DNA from 3 places in the Vagococcus entomophilus genome. Region 2 is predicted to be linked to each of the others. Evidence: predicted binding sites of a transcription regulator. Region 2 holds the regulator's gene; each other region holds the start of a gene.
What was found. Region 2 encodes NrdR, which represses ribonucleotide reductase genes. Its sites were predicted from a motif close to ACACNATATATNGTGT; they were not measured.
Positions count from the first base shown of each region.

Region 1 (3,288 bases), on a different contig from region 2:
TGATTTACCAAAGTCAGGGCTGCTCATTAAATTGACAATATTCGTTGAACCAAGGTTGCAACTAATATCGGTACCTAGGACTTCATATTCTTGCCGATTGTTGATTAACGAGGGCTCTTGTATTTGCAAAATTTCGGAGCAAAGATTGCTCATAATGATTTTTCCGTCCACAGGATTTTGTCGATTGGCGCTATCAATATTGATAATATACGGGTACCCAGACTCTTGTTGTAATTTACTAATCTCATTTTCAAGTTCACGTGCATTGATTTTGACTTTACGAATGTTAGGGTTTTGAACCAGACGATCGTACTCTTTTGTAATATCAAGATATGAAAACGGAATACCGTATTCTCGTTCCACACTGTAAGGGCTAAAGAGATACATTTCTTCATTTTTACGAGTTAATTCATAAAACTTATCTGGAATAACAACGCCTAATGAGAGTGTTTTTACGCGAATTTTCTCATCTGCATTTTCTTTTTTAGCAGATAAGAAGGCTAAAATATCTGGATGGAAAACATTCAGATAAACCACACCAGCTCCTTGGCGCTGCCCTAGTTGATTACTGTAGCTAAAGCTATCTTCAAAAAGCTTCATGACTGGAACGACACCACTTGCTGCACCATCAAAGCCTTTGATAGGAGCTCCAGCTTCTCTTAGGTTAGCAAGAGAAATTCCAACACCGCCGCCAATACGCGATAATTGAAGGGCGCTATTGATTGAGCGGCCGATACTATTCATGTCATCTGTTACTTGTAGTAAGAAACAAGAAACTAACTCACCACGACGTTTTCTACCAGCATTTAAAAAGGAAGGAGTCGCAGGTTGATAACGTTGATGAATCATTTCGTCTGCTAGTGCTAGGGCTAATTCCTCATTTCCATCTGCAAAGTAAAGCGCATTGAACGCCACACGGTCTTCATAGCTTTCCAAATACTTCGTGCCTTCATTGTTTTTTAAGGCATATTGGTTATAAAATTTATATGCAGCCATAAAAGACTTAAACTCAAAATGTTGTTCATCTAAAAATTGATACAAAGAAGCAATGAATGTCATAGAATATTTGCTTAAAAATTCTTCTTCTAAGAAATCATGCTGGATTAAATAATTTATTTTTTCTTCAATAGAAGGAAATGTTTTAGTGTTTGGAACCACATTCTCTTTGAAAAAAGCTGCTAAGGCTTCTTTATCTTTTTGAAGTGGAATTTGGTCATCGATGGGACGATTGATCTCGTTATTTAGCTTAAAATAGCTAACATCTGTCAGGTCTTTTAACGTCAATTTCACTCACTACTTTCTTAAATTTTTTTACATCTTCTATTGTACCACTAAACTCGAAAGAATAGAGTAACGGCACGCCATATTTTTTTGCTAGATTTTTAGCCGTATAGACAAAAAGAGGACCAAAGTTCAAGTTTCCTGATCCAGCAATTCCGATTAAAAATTTTTGATTTTGCTTATAATCAACAAAATCGTCCACTACTTCTGTGACATCTTCATCATAAGTAGGGACGACTAAAATAAACGGTTCAGTTATTTCGTGAAAAGGATTGTCAGGAAGAATTTCCATGCTGGAAAATTCTGTTTTACTGACAAAGCGTCTAGTTTGTCCGGTGAGAGAAAAAAAGACAAGCTTCATATTAAACTGCCAAAGTACGTAATTGATCGGGTCTAAATCCAACAATTGTCATCTGTGTTTCTTTTGCTGTAACAATCGGAACACTTCTAAATCCTTGTTCTTTTAACCAATCAATATATTGTGGTTCATTATCGATATTTTTTTCTTCGAATGCGACATTTTTGTCTGCTAAAAAGCGTTTGGTCATTTTGCATTGTGGGCAATTGTTTTTTGTATATAAAGTAATAGTTTGCATGATTTTGTCCTCCTAAACTTTCATCTCTTGTAGTTAATAGTATATACGTTGTACTGGAAAAGTCAATATCAAAACACTATATATTGTGATATATATACTTGGTAGGTACTACGAATTGTAGGTGAGGCCTTTGGATAAGAGACAAGGCAAGCTTTCATTTCGTATTTTCAAAATCAAAAATAACAGTTGCAGTTTTTTGTGTGCAGCATGTATTTTTAAATCTTGTAGTGCATCAAGAGGAAGAGACAGACAAAAAAATACCACAATAAGTAGCACAACATATAGTAGAAGAAAGACAGCTAAACAATGAGCATATTTTGAAAACTTCATTGACTTCTTATAAAAGTAGGCGTAAATTATATAGTGAGAACGATTATCATTTATGGATTGTGCTAATTGACAAATGAGGTGATGGATTGATTCCACTAAATCAAACGGAAACTGGGAAAGCATATTTTTTTGCAGGGGTAAGAGATAAAAGTATTTCTGAAAAACATTTGGCTAATTTGGGGCTTGTGAAAGGTGCCAAAGTTCAAATATCTTCGGGGAATAGTCGTGATAGTTACATTATTCAGGTACATCAAGCACGTTTAGCCATTACGAAAGAGCTGAGTGAGCAATTATTTTTTGAAGAAAATTATGAAAACAAGCAGGAAAATTATTTATCATTAGATCAATTGAAAATTGGTTCGCATGCAGAGGTTACGAAAGTACTTGGAAGAGGCGCAGTAAAAAGACGTTTGATGGACATGGGGGTAACCAGAGGGGTTTCCTTATTTATTAGAAATGTAGCACCTCTAGGGGATCCAATCGATATTAAGCTTCGGGGTTACGAACTTAGCCTAAGAAAAGATGAAGCCAAGTGTATCTTGGTAAGAGAATTGGAAGGGTAAGCAGAATGGAAAATGTAACAATTGCCTTAACTGGAAATCCAAATAGCGGAAAAACAAGCGTCTTTAATGAGTTGACAGGAGCCAATCAGTATGTGGGAAATTGGCCGGGGGTTACGGTAGAAAAAAAAGAAGGACGATTAAAAAAAGAAAAAGCTGTTTTTATCCAAGATTTACCAGGAATCTATTCTTTATCACCGTATTCACCAGAAGAAGTAGTGACGCGAGAATACTTGTTAAATGATTCACCAGATGCCATTTTAAATGTGGTGGATGCTACCAATTTGGAGCGAAATTTATATTTGACCACGCAACTTTTAGAATTAGGGGTTCCCGTTGTGATTGCCCTAAACATGATTGATTTGGTAAAAAAACAAGGGGATGTATTAAATACAGAGAAACTAGCGTACGGATTAGGCGTTCCTGTTGTGGCAACGAGTGCACTAAAGCACCGTGGCATAGATCAGGTGATAAACTTGACGGTTGAAAAGGCTCAAAAAAGAGAGACACCTGTGTTTCCT
Region 1 covers NZ_NGJZ01000003.1:126,578-129,865, reverse strand. The annotation lists gene nrdE (class 1b ribonucleoside-diphosphate reductase subunit alpha) at 1-1,284, opposite strand, end outside; gene nrdI (class Ib ribonucleoside-diphosphate reductase assembly flavoprotein NrdI) at 1,256-1,642, opposite strand; gene nrdH (glutaredoxin-like protein NrdH) at 1,644-1,877, opposite strand; gene CBF30_RS09575 (FeoA family protein) at 2,294-2,770, shown strand; gene feoB (ferrous iron transport protein B) at 2,776-3,288, shown strand, end outside.
Region 1: a site for NrdR is predicted at 1,951-1,966, ahead of nrdH (glutaredoxin-like protein NrdH). Genes of this name have one in related genera too.

Region 2 (3,288 bases):
TCACGAACATCTTTTGGCATATTCATAGAGCGAACTCGACTACGTATCTGTTCCTCTGCTTGTCTTTTAAGCAACGTTTCAGTTGGAACATAAGTGACATCGATATAATGAAAGTTTAGAAATAACTTAGGTTCATATCCTGGAGCAATCATGCTCGGGTCATTCAATTGGTACTTCTTTTTTTCTTGCACAAATTCGTATAGTTTGGCATAGCTTTTTTGAATATCTTCGTCTGTTACTTGTTCTCGATGTGCTTCAATAAACATGCGAACGTCCCGATCATCTAGCACTTTTTGCATTAAAGCCGAATACCTTTCATCCAATCTTTTAGACTCTAAAACCTTTGACAGTTCTTCTCCAACATCTTCCATTACTTATCACCTCTTTCTTGTGGCTTAATTTTGTTCATTCTCTCTTTAAAATAAGCAAGCTGCTCTGCAGACATTGGTGTTTCTTCTATGTTTTGCTCCTGTGTCGCCCAGTCAGGCAACGTTTCTTTTCGCGTAGAAGCTGCATTTGTATATTTTTTCTGATACGTACTTTGTTTTGGATTTTTTGCTTTTTCTTTCGAAACATTCACCATTTCTTTGACCTTTTTCATTGAAGCTTCTGGAGAGTACACACTGGCTTGTGACCAACTATTTGCAATCGCATCCGCATATTTTTGATTGAAAGTTGGATTATTTTGTACCACTAAAACATAGTGAATCAAAACATTAATGACGGAATCCGGTAGTCCTGAATATTTTTTGATATTTTCAACTGCCCACCGCTCGTCCTGGGTGACATACCCACCTTTTTGTTTCTTGATTGAGGTTAAAAATAACATAGGAGCAATAGTCTCACTAGAAACAATGACTTCGATTTCTTGATTAGAAAATCCTTCTAATTTCAAGCTATTTTTCCGGTAAGTGCCTTGCTCATTGCTTTCTATATGGGGATTCTCGCTCACATAATTTTTCTTTTGTTTTTCTTTTTTATGATATTTGATATAAATAGATTGCCTTAATGTTTTTTCATTAATTTTTTGCGTAAAAGAATCCGCAGCATCTTCAACAAATTGTTGCATTTCTAATTCGTTAATTCCATATAAATGGTGATACATCAAAATTGATTTTTTTAGCCTTTCTTCCAAATCCTGTTTATCAATAAAGCCTCCATTGATTAAGCTTAAAAAGAATGCCCAATCAAATGTTTCCTCGGAGTCAAGCGCTAGTTTGGAAGGTGTCACAGGTGGAAACAGTTGATTTGCTTTGGACAACTCTTTTTCATAAGCTTTCATCTTTTCAGGCCTAAACGAATAAACATCTACAAACTTATGTGTTAGGTCTTCAAAATCCGTCTGCTCAAACTGTGGTTGTTTAAAACGATTTATCAGACGCTTAAATCTCTCTTGACCAATTATTTCAAGCAAAGAAAGACTCAGTACTTCATCTCTAAAAAAAGCCTCTGGTGCCATTGGTTTTTGTAACTCGTATACGAATTCTCGCTCTTCATTTTTCTTTTTTCCAAAAGTTTTTAGCAAGCCGATTCCTTCTAGTTTCAGCCTTGCTTGATAAAACTGAGGAATCCCTATATCCATTCGATTTAGAATCTCAGCATGCAGAAAAAGATCACTTTCGAATAGTTCTGCCGGGATTTCGGTTCGAAAGGTCATCCACAAACTAAATGCTTGTGCCCCAATAATGGGTTGATACAAAAAGGCAATAGTCTCTTGGAAAGTAGGATCTATTCTGGTCGATGTTCGCACCACTAAACTATCTTTTGGACGAACTTGTTGCCATACTTGTTCCAAACTTATTGCCTCCTTTTTTATTTTTCTTTACTATTTTCTTCATCTTTTTTGACAATTTCTTGAAGTTCTTTGAGGAAGACTCCCATATCCTTAAATTGACGATAGACACTTGCAAAACGAATATATGCAATCTCATCCAAATTGACAAGATACTGCATAACATACTCTCCAATAAGCGTTGTGGATACCTCATTTTCCCCTAAAGAGCGGACTTTATTTTCAACGTGATCTACAATTTGTTCAATCTGCTCCATCGCAACCGGTCTTTTTTCCGCTGAACGGATCAAACCACGCAATATTTTATCACGACTAAATTCTTCACGATCCCCATTTTTCTTCACAACTAGTAGTGGAGCAGCCTCTATCCTTTCGAATGTAGTGAATCTAAATCCACATTTTTCACATTCCCGTCTTCTTCGAATAGCTCTACCATCATCAGCTGGACGACTATCCACAACTTTTGAGCCATTATATTGGCATTTAGGACAATGCATCGAATTCCTCCCTCTAGTTATCATTTGTACGCGATTTCTAAACTAATTAACTTCTCTTTGATATTATAACATGAAATCCCTTTGGCGTCACCGTTTACCCTGATGTCACTTATTCTTTAAATGCGTAAAAAAAGATTTTGCTACAAAAATAAATTTCATTATTTTATTTATCTGCTATTAAGCTATGTGAGATGATCCCAGCCTACTCTATAACTTCCTTTCCTCCCACAAAAATAAAAGCTAGATGCAAAGCTCAATGAGTTTTGTATCTAGCTTTCGGGCGCTTGATTTTAGAGTCACGCCATGATTCTTTAAATTCAGTCGTTTACACTATTTAGTTTTTCATATACTTTTCGTAGATTCGGCGTTGTTTCGTTATTCGGAGTATTCCCCTGCCACCATGCTTGTACAAAAGCAACCGACTCACTGGTAATGGCTTCTGCTTTTGTGATTAAATTAAGACCGCCATATTTCAATCGTAATGGCAGATTAATCTTTTCAAAAATAGGTGTACTTTCTTTACTGGGTTCCAATTTTTTCAAATAATAATAGTACCCATCTTCACCTTTTAGCCAATCAGAATGAATCACCGCTATTTCTTCAAGAGATAGAGATTCAGTAATAGATTGTGCATCTAGAAAAACTGGATGAACAAGCAATCTTACAAACTCATTAGTTTCTCCACTATTTTTAGTGCTAATTCTTCTTGGAATATCTTTATTTACTTCTAGCTCGGACACTTTATCCCCTAAATCAAGAAGCGTAACCTGAAGATTTCCAAGAGAAACTAGTCCATTGCGCTTGACAGTATCTTTTAAAATTGCACCAGTATCCTCTAAATTTCTACTAAAAAAAATGATAAATAGCGAAAGTAAAAGCAGAAGTAACGATAGTTTCTTTTTCATTTCACTCCTCCGCATCTAGTAGTTTTTCTGAGAGCATTTTATATACTGGGCTAGTCTGTTGCTTATTCCAAATCGTTAAAGTTTCTTTTACAGC
Region 2 covers NZ_NGJZ01000001.1:837,676-840,963, forward strand. The annotation lists gene dnaI (primosomal protein DnaI) at 1-371, opposite strand, end outside; gene CBF30_RS03885 (replication initiation and membrane attachment family protein) at 371-1,795, opposite strand; gene nrdR (transcriptional regulator NrdR) at 1,813-2,289, opposite strand; gene CBF30_RS03895 (hypothetical protein) at 2,607-3,194, opposite strand; gene CBF30_RS03900 (hypothetical protein) at 3,196-3,288, opposite strand, start outside.

Region 3 (3,288 bases), on a different contig from region 2:
TTGGCTATTTGTAATCGTTCTTCTAAAATTTTCCAGAATTTTTCTTTGTCTCCTTGCGATTCCATCGCAATTCTTGGTAGGTTGACAGTGACCACACCTAGATTCATACGGCCAACATTCACTTCTTCGCCTGCTTCATTTTTCCAACCTTGCAAGAAAGAGCGACATCCCATCGGAACTTTAAAACTCCCAGTAATTTCAACAAGTTTATCGTAATTTAAAATATCTGGATACATTCTTTTTGTTGCACATTCTAAAGCCAGTTTTTTGATATCGTAATTAGGATCTTCTGGTGCAAGATTGACACCTTTTTTCAAAGTAAAAATCAATTTTGGAAAAATAGCTGTTCGTTTTTCACTACCTAATCCTTGAATTCTAATTTGTAGGATTGCTTTTTGAATTTCTCGTTCAAACCAATCTTCTCCTAAACCAAATCCAAGAGAGGTAAAGGGAGTTTGTCCATTTGAAGTAAACAATGTGTTAATCTCATACTCTAAGCTTTGCATTGCATCATAGATATCTTTTTGAGTTTTTGCTTTAGCAAACTCATCATGTTTTTTAGTATCTTCAATCCAGTTTTTGGCATCTTTTAAGTGTTTTTCATAATTTAATTTAGCAAAAGGCGCCAGTAACTCGTCGACCCGATCAGCCGAACATCCCCCGTATTGACTTGACGCTACATTGGCAATAATTTGTGAAATTTGAGCAGTAGCAGTCTGAATCGACTTGGGTGGTTCAACTTCTGCATTTCCAATATTAAAGCCGTTATTTAGCATTCTTTTAAAGTCAATCAGACAGCAATTGGTCATCGGTGTATAGGGGTGATAATCCAAATCATGGTAATGAATATCGCCTTTTTGATGGGCATTGGCTACATGTGGTGGAAGTAATTTCAGACCAATTGATTTTCCGACAATCCCTGCTGTCAGGTCTCGTTGTGTATTGAAAACGTCGCTATCTTTGTTCGCATTTTCATTTACTACTGCTTGATCTTTGTCCATCAGCTTTCCAATCGTAACATTGATATCCGTTGCTTCACTACGTGCAAAATCACGTTGTGTTCGATACTTTATATATTCTTGTGCCAGAGCATGTTCTTTTTGTTCCAGTAAAATATGTTCCACCACATTTTGAATCTCATAAATTTTGATGTCTTCGTGAAAGCGGTGCTCAATCTCATTCGATATTTTTTTCACAATCGATTGAATGTGCTCACTCGTCGCTAATTCTGAAGATAATTGAATCGTTTCGGCCGCTTTAAACAAAGCTGCATAGATTTTTTGTGCATCAAAGTTTACTTTGCGTCCATCTCTTTTGATTACTTTCAATGTGTGTAAAGGTGAATTGGCTTGTATGATAAAGTCAACTTTTGGTTCAGTTTTTAACATAGATGTCCTCTCCTTTTGTTTCTACCTATTCATTCTAATAGATAAACTTATTTTTTTCAACTATATATTGTGTTAGATAACATACAAAACGAATATACATCACTATATATAGTGTATATTTTTTAACCTTTTTCCTATTCTATCACGTTTTTCTTTTGTGATTTTTTGTATATTCTGTATGAAATATCAAAAAAAAAATAAAGTCTTTTCAAAAGACTTTATTTTTCAACTCGTTCTCCAATCACAATAATACGGTAATGTTTAGAATCAACGTAAGGACAAGTCAACAGTGTCACCAAATCACGATTGGGCTGAATATTTAAATATTCCACCTCGGTCACCTTAATTTTCCGCTTGTCCACTACTTTGTAGGTCAACTTACCAACTGGAGAATGAATATAAAAATAATCTTGTGGCTCCAATTCATGTATTCGTGAAAATAATTCTTTATTAGCATATCCAGTATGACCAGCTAAAACAGCATGTGTGCCTTTGCCACCAATTGGATAAGAGGTGCCTTCAATTTGGGCTGCCCCTTTCATCAGATGCTTCTCAGAAGCCCCTAAGTAGATTGGCAAATTCATCTTAATTGCAGGAATTTCAATACTTGCAAAAATCGTATCGCTACTATCACTCCCATCAACTGTCGTAAAAGGATCATCAATTCTAGCAGTAGCACTTTGCAATTGTTTATTGTATTGCTGATATTCTTGAACTTTTTTTGCACTTGGCGCTTTTTTTTGTAAAAAGTTCGCTACTACTTGATTCATTTTATATTGATCATAATACTTTGCAAGTGGAGGAAAAAGTAAGCACAATAAACCGATGCCAAACAATAAGTAGACTATTTTTCTCTTCATTGTCCTACTCCTTTACTTTGCGTTTCCGACGTTTCCACCCTAATAATAAAAATAAAACTAGCAGCACTATGATCACACCGAGGAATACATAAACTCCTTGCCAAATTGGATTTTGTTTTGTTTTTGTCAATTGTTTCTTTTCCGCTTTTGTAGGATGATACGCTACTCTATGACCTCTTACCAATAATCGATGTGAGTTGATCATATACGGGTCACATGTTACAAGCGTGACATAGTCTTTCTGATTATCTATAGCAAGCGCGTCTGTTTCATCTGGCAAAACAACAAGTATTTGATCCACTTCATAAGCTAATGTATTATCTAACGTATGAATGTAAAATTTATCCCCTATTTTTAGTTTATTCAAATAGCGAAACATCGTTGCAGAAGGCAAGCCCCGATGTCCGGTAAGTACTGCATGTGTCCCAACACCCCCAACTGGCAGTGAGGAATTAGGTAAGTGCCCTACTCCCTTTGATAAAACCACATCATCAGAACCATGAAAAATAGGCAATTCAACCTCAATTTTTGGAATCGTAATGTATCCCATTGCCGACCCTGCATTTAAAATACTTCCATAGCTCGCAATTTTATCAGCTTGTTTTTTCTTACCAAATGGATCTGAAACTGGAGCCGCTTGTTCTGTTAGTTTTTTATTATATGCTTGTGCTTCCTCTTTTTTCTTGCTGAGTGCTTTTTTATCCAAATCCTTCACTTGCTTCTGATAGCTTTCCACCACATTATAATGGACAATATTGTTCAGATAGTTCGTGACAATTGGAAATAAAAAAATACCTAAACCTAAAATAAACAGTCCGCTAATACAAATCTTTTTCCACATATTCTCATCCTTATTTTGATAAAAAAGCTGGGAAGTACTTCATACCTTCCCAACCTCTTTATTTCTATCTTTTAGCTTAAATTAAGCATTTTTCTTTTTATCTTTAACTAGTACCCATAGTGCCACGCCCATTAAAGAAACACCCAGAACAGTGAAAAGAATCGTTCCGATTCCACCAGTTTGTGGAATTTGTCCTTTT
Region 3 covers NZ_NGJZ01000003.1:152,884-156,171, forward strand. The annotation lists gene nrdD (anaerobic ribonucleoside-triphosphate reductase) at 1-1,388, opposite strand, end outside; gene CBF30_RS09710 (class C sortase) at 1,607-2,248, opposite strand; gene CBF30_RS09715 (class C sortase) at 2,253-3,089, opposite strand; gene CBF30_RS09720 (SpaH/EbpB family LPXTG-anchored major pilin) at 3,171-3,288, opposite strand, start outside.
Region 3: a site for NrdR is predicted at 1,446-1,461, ahead of nrdD (anaerobic ribonucleoside-triphosphate reductase). Genes of this name have one in related genera too.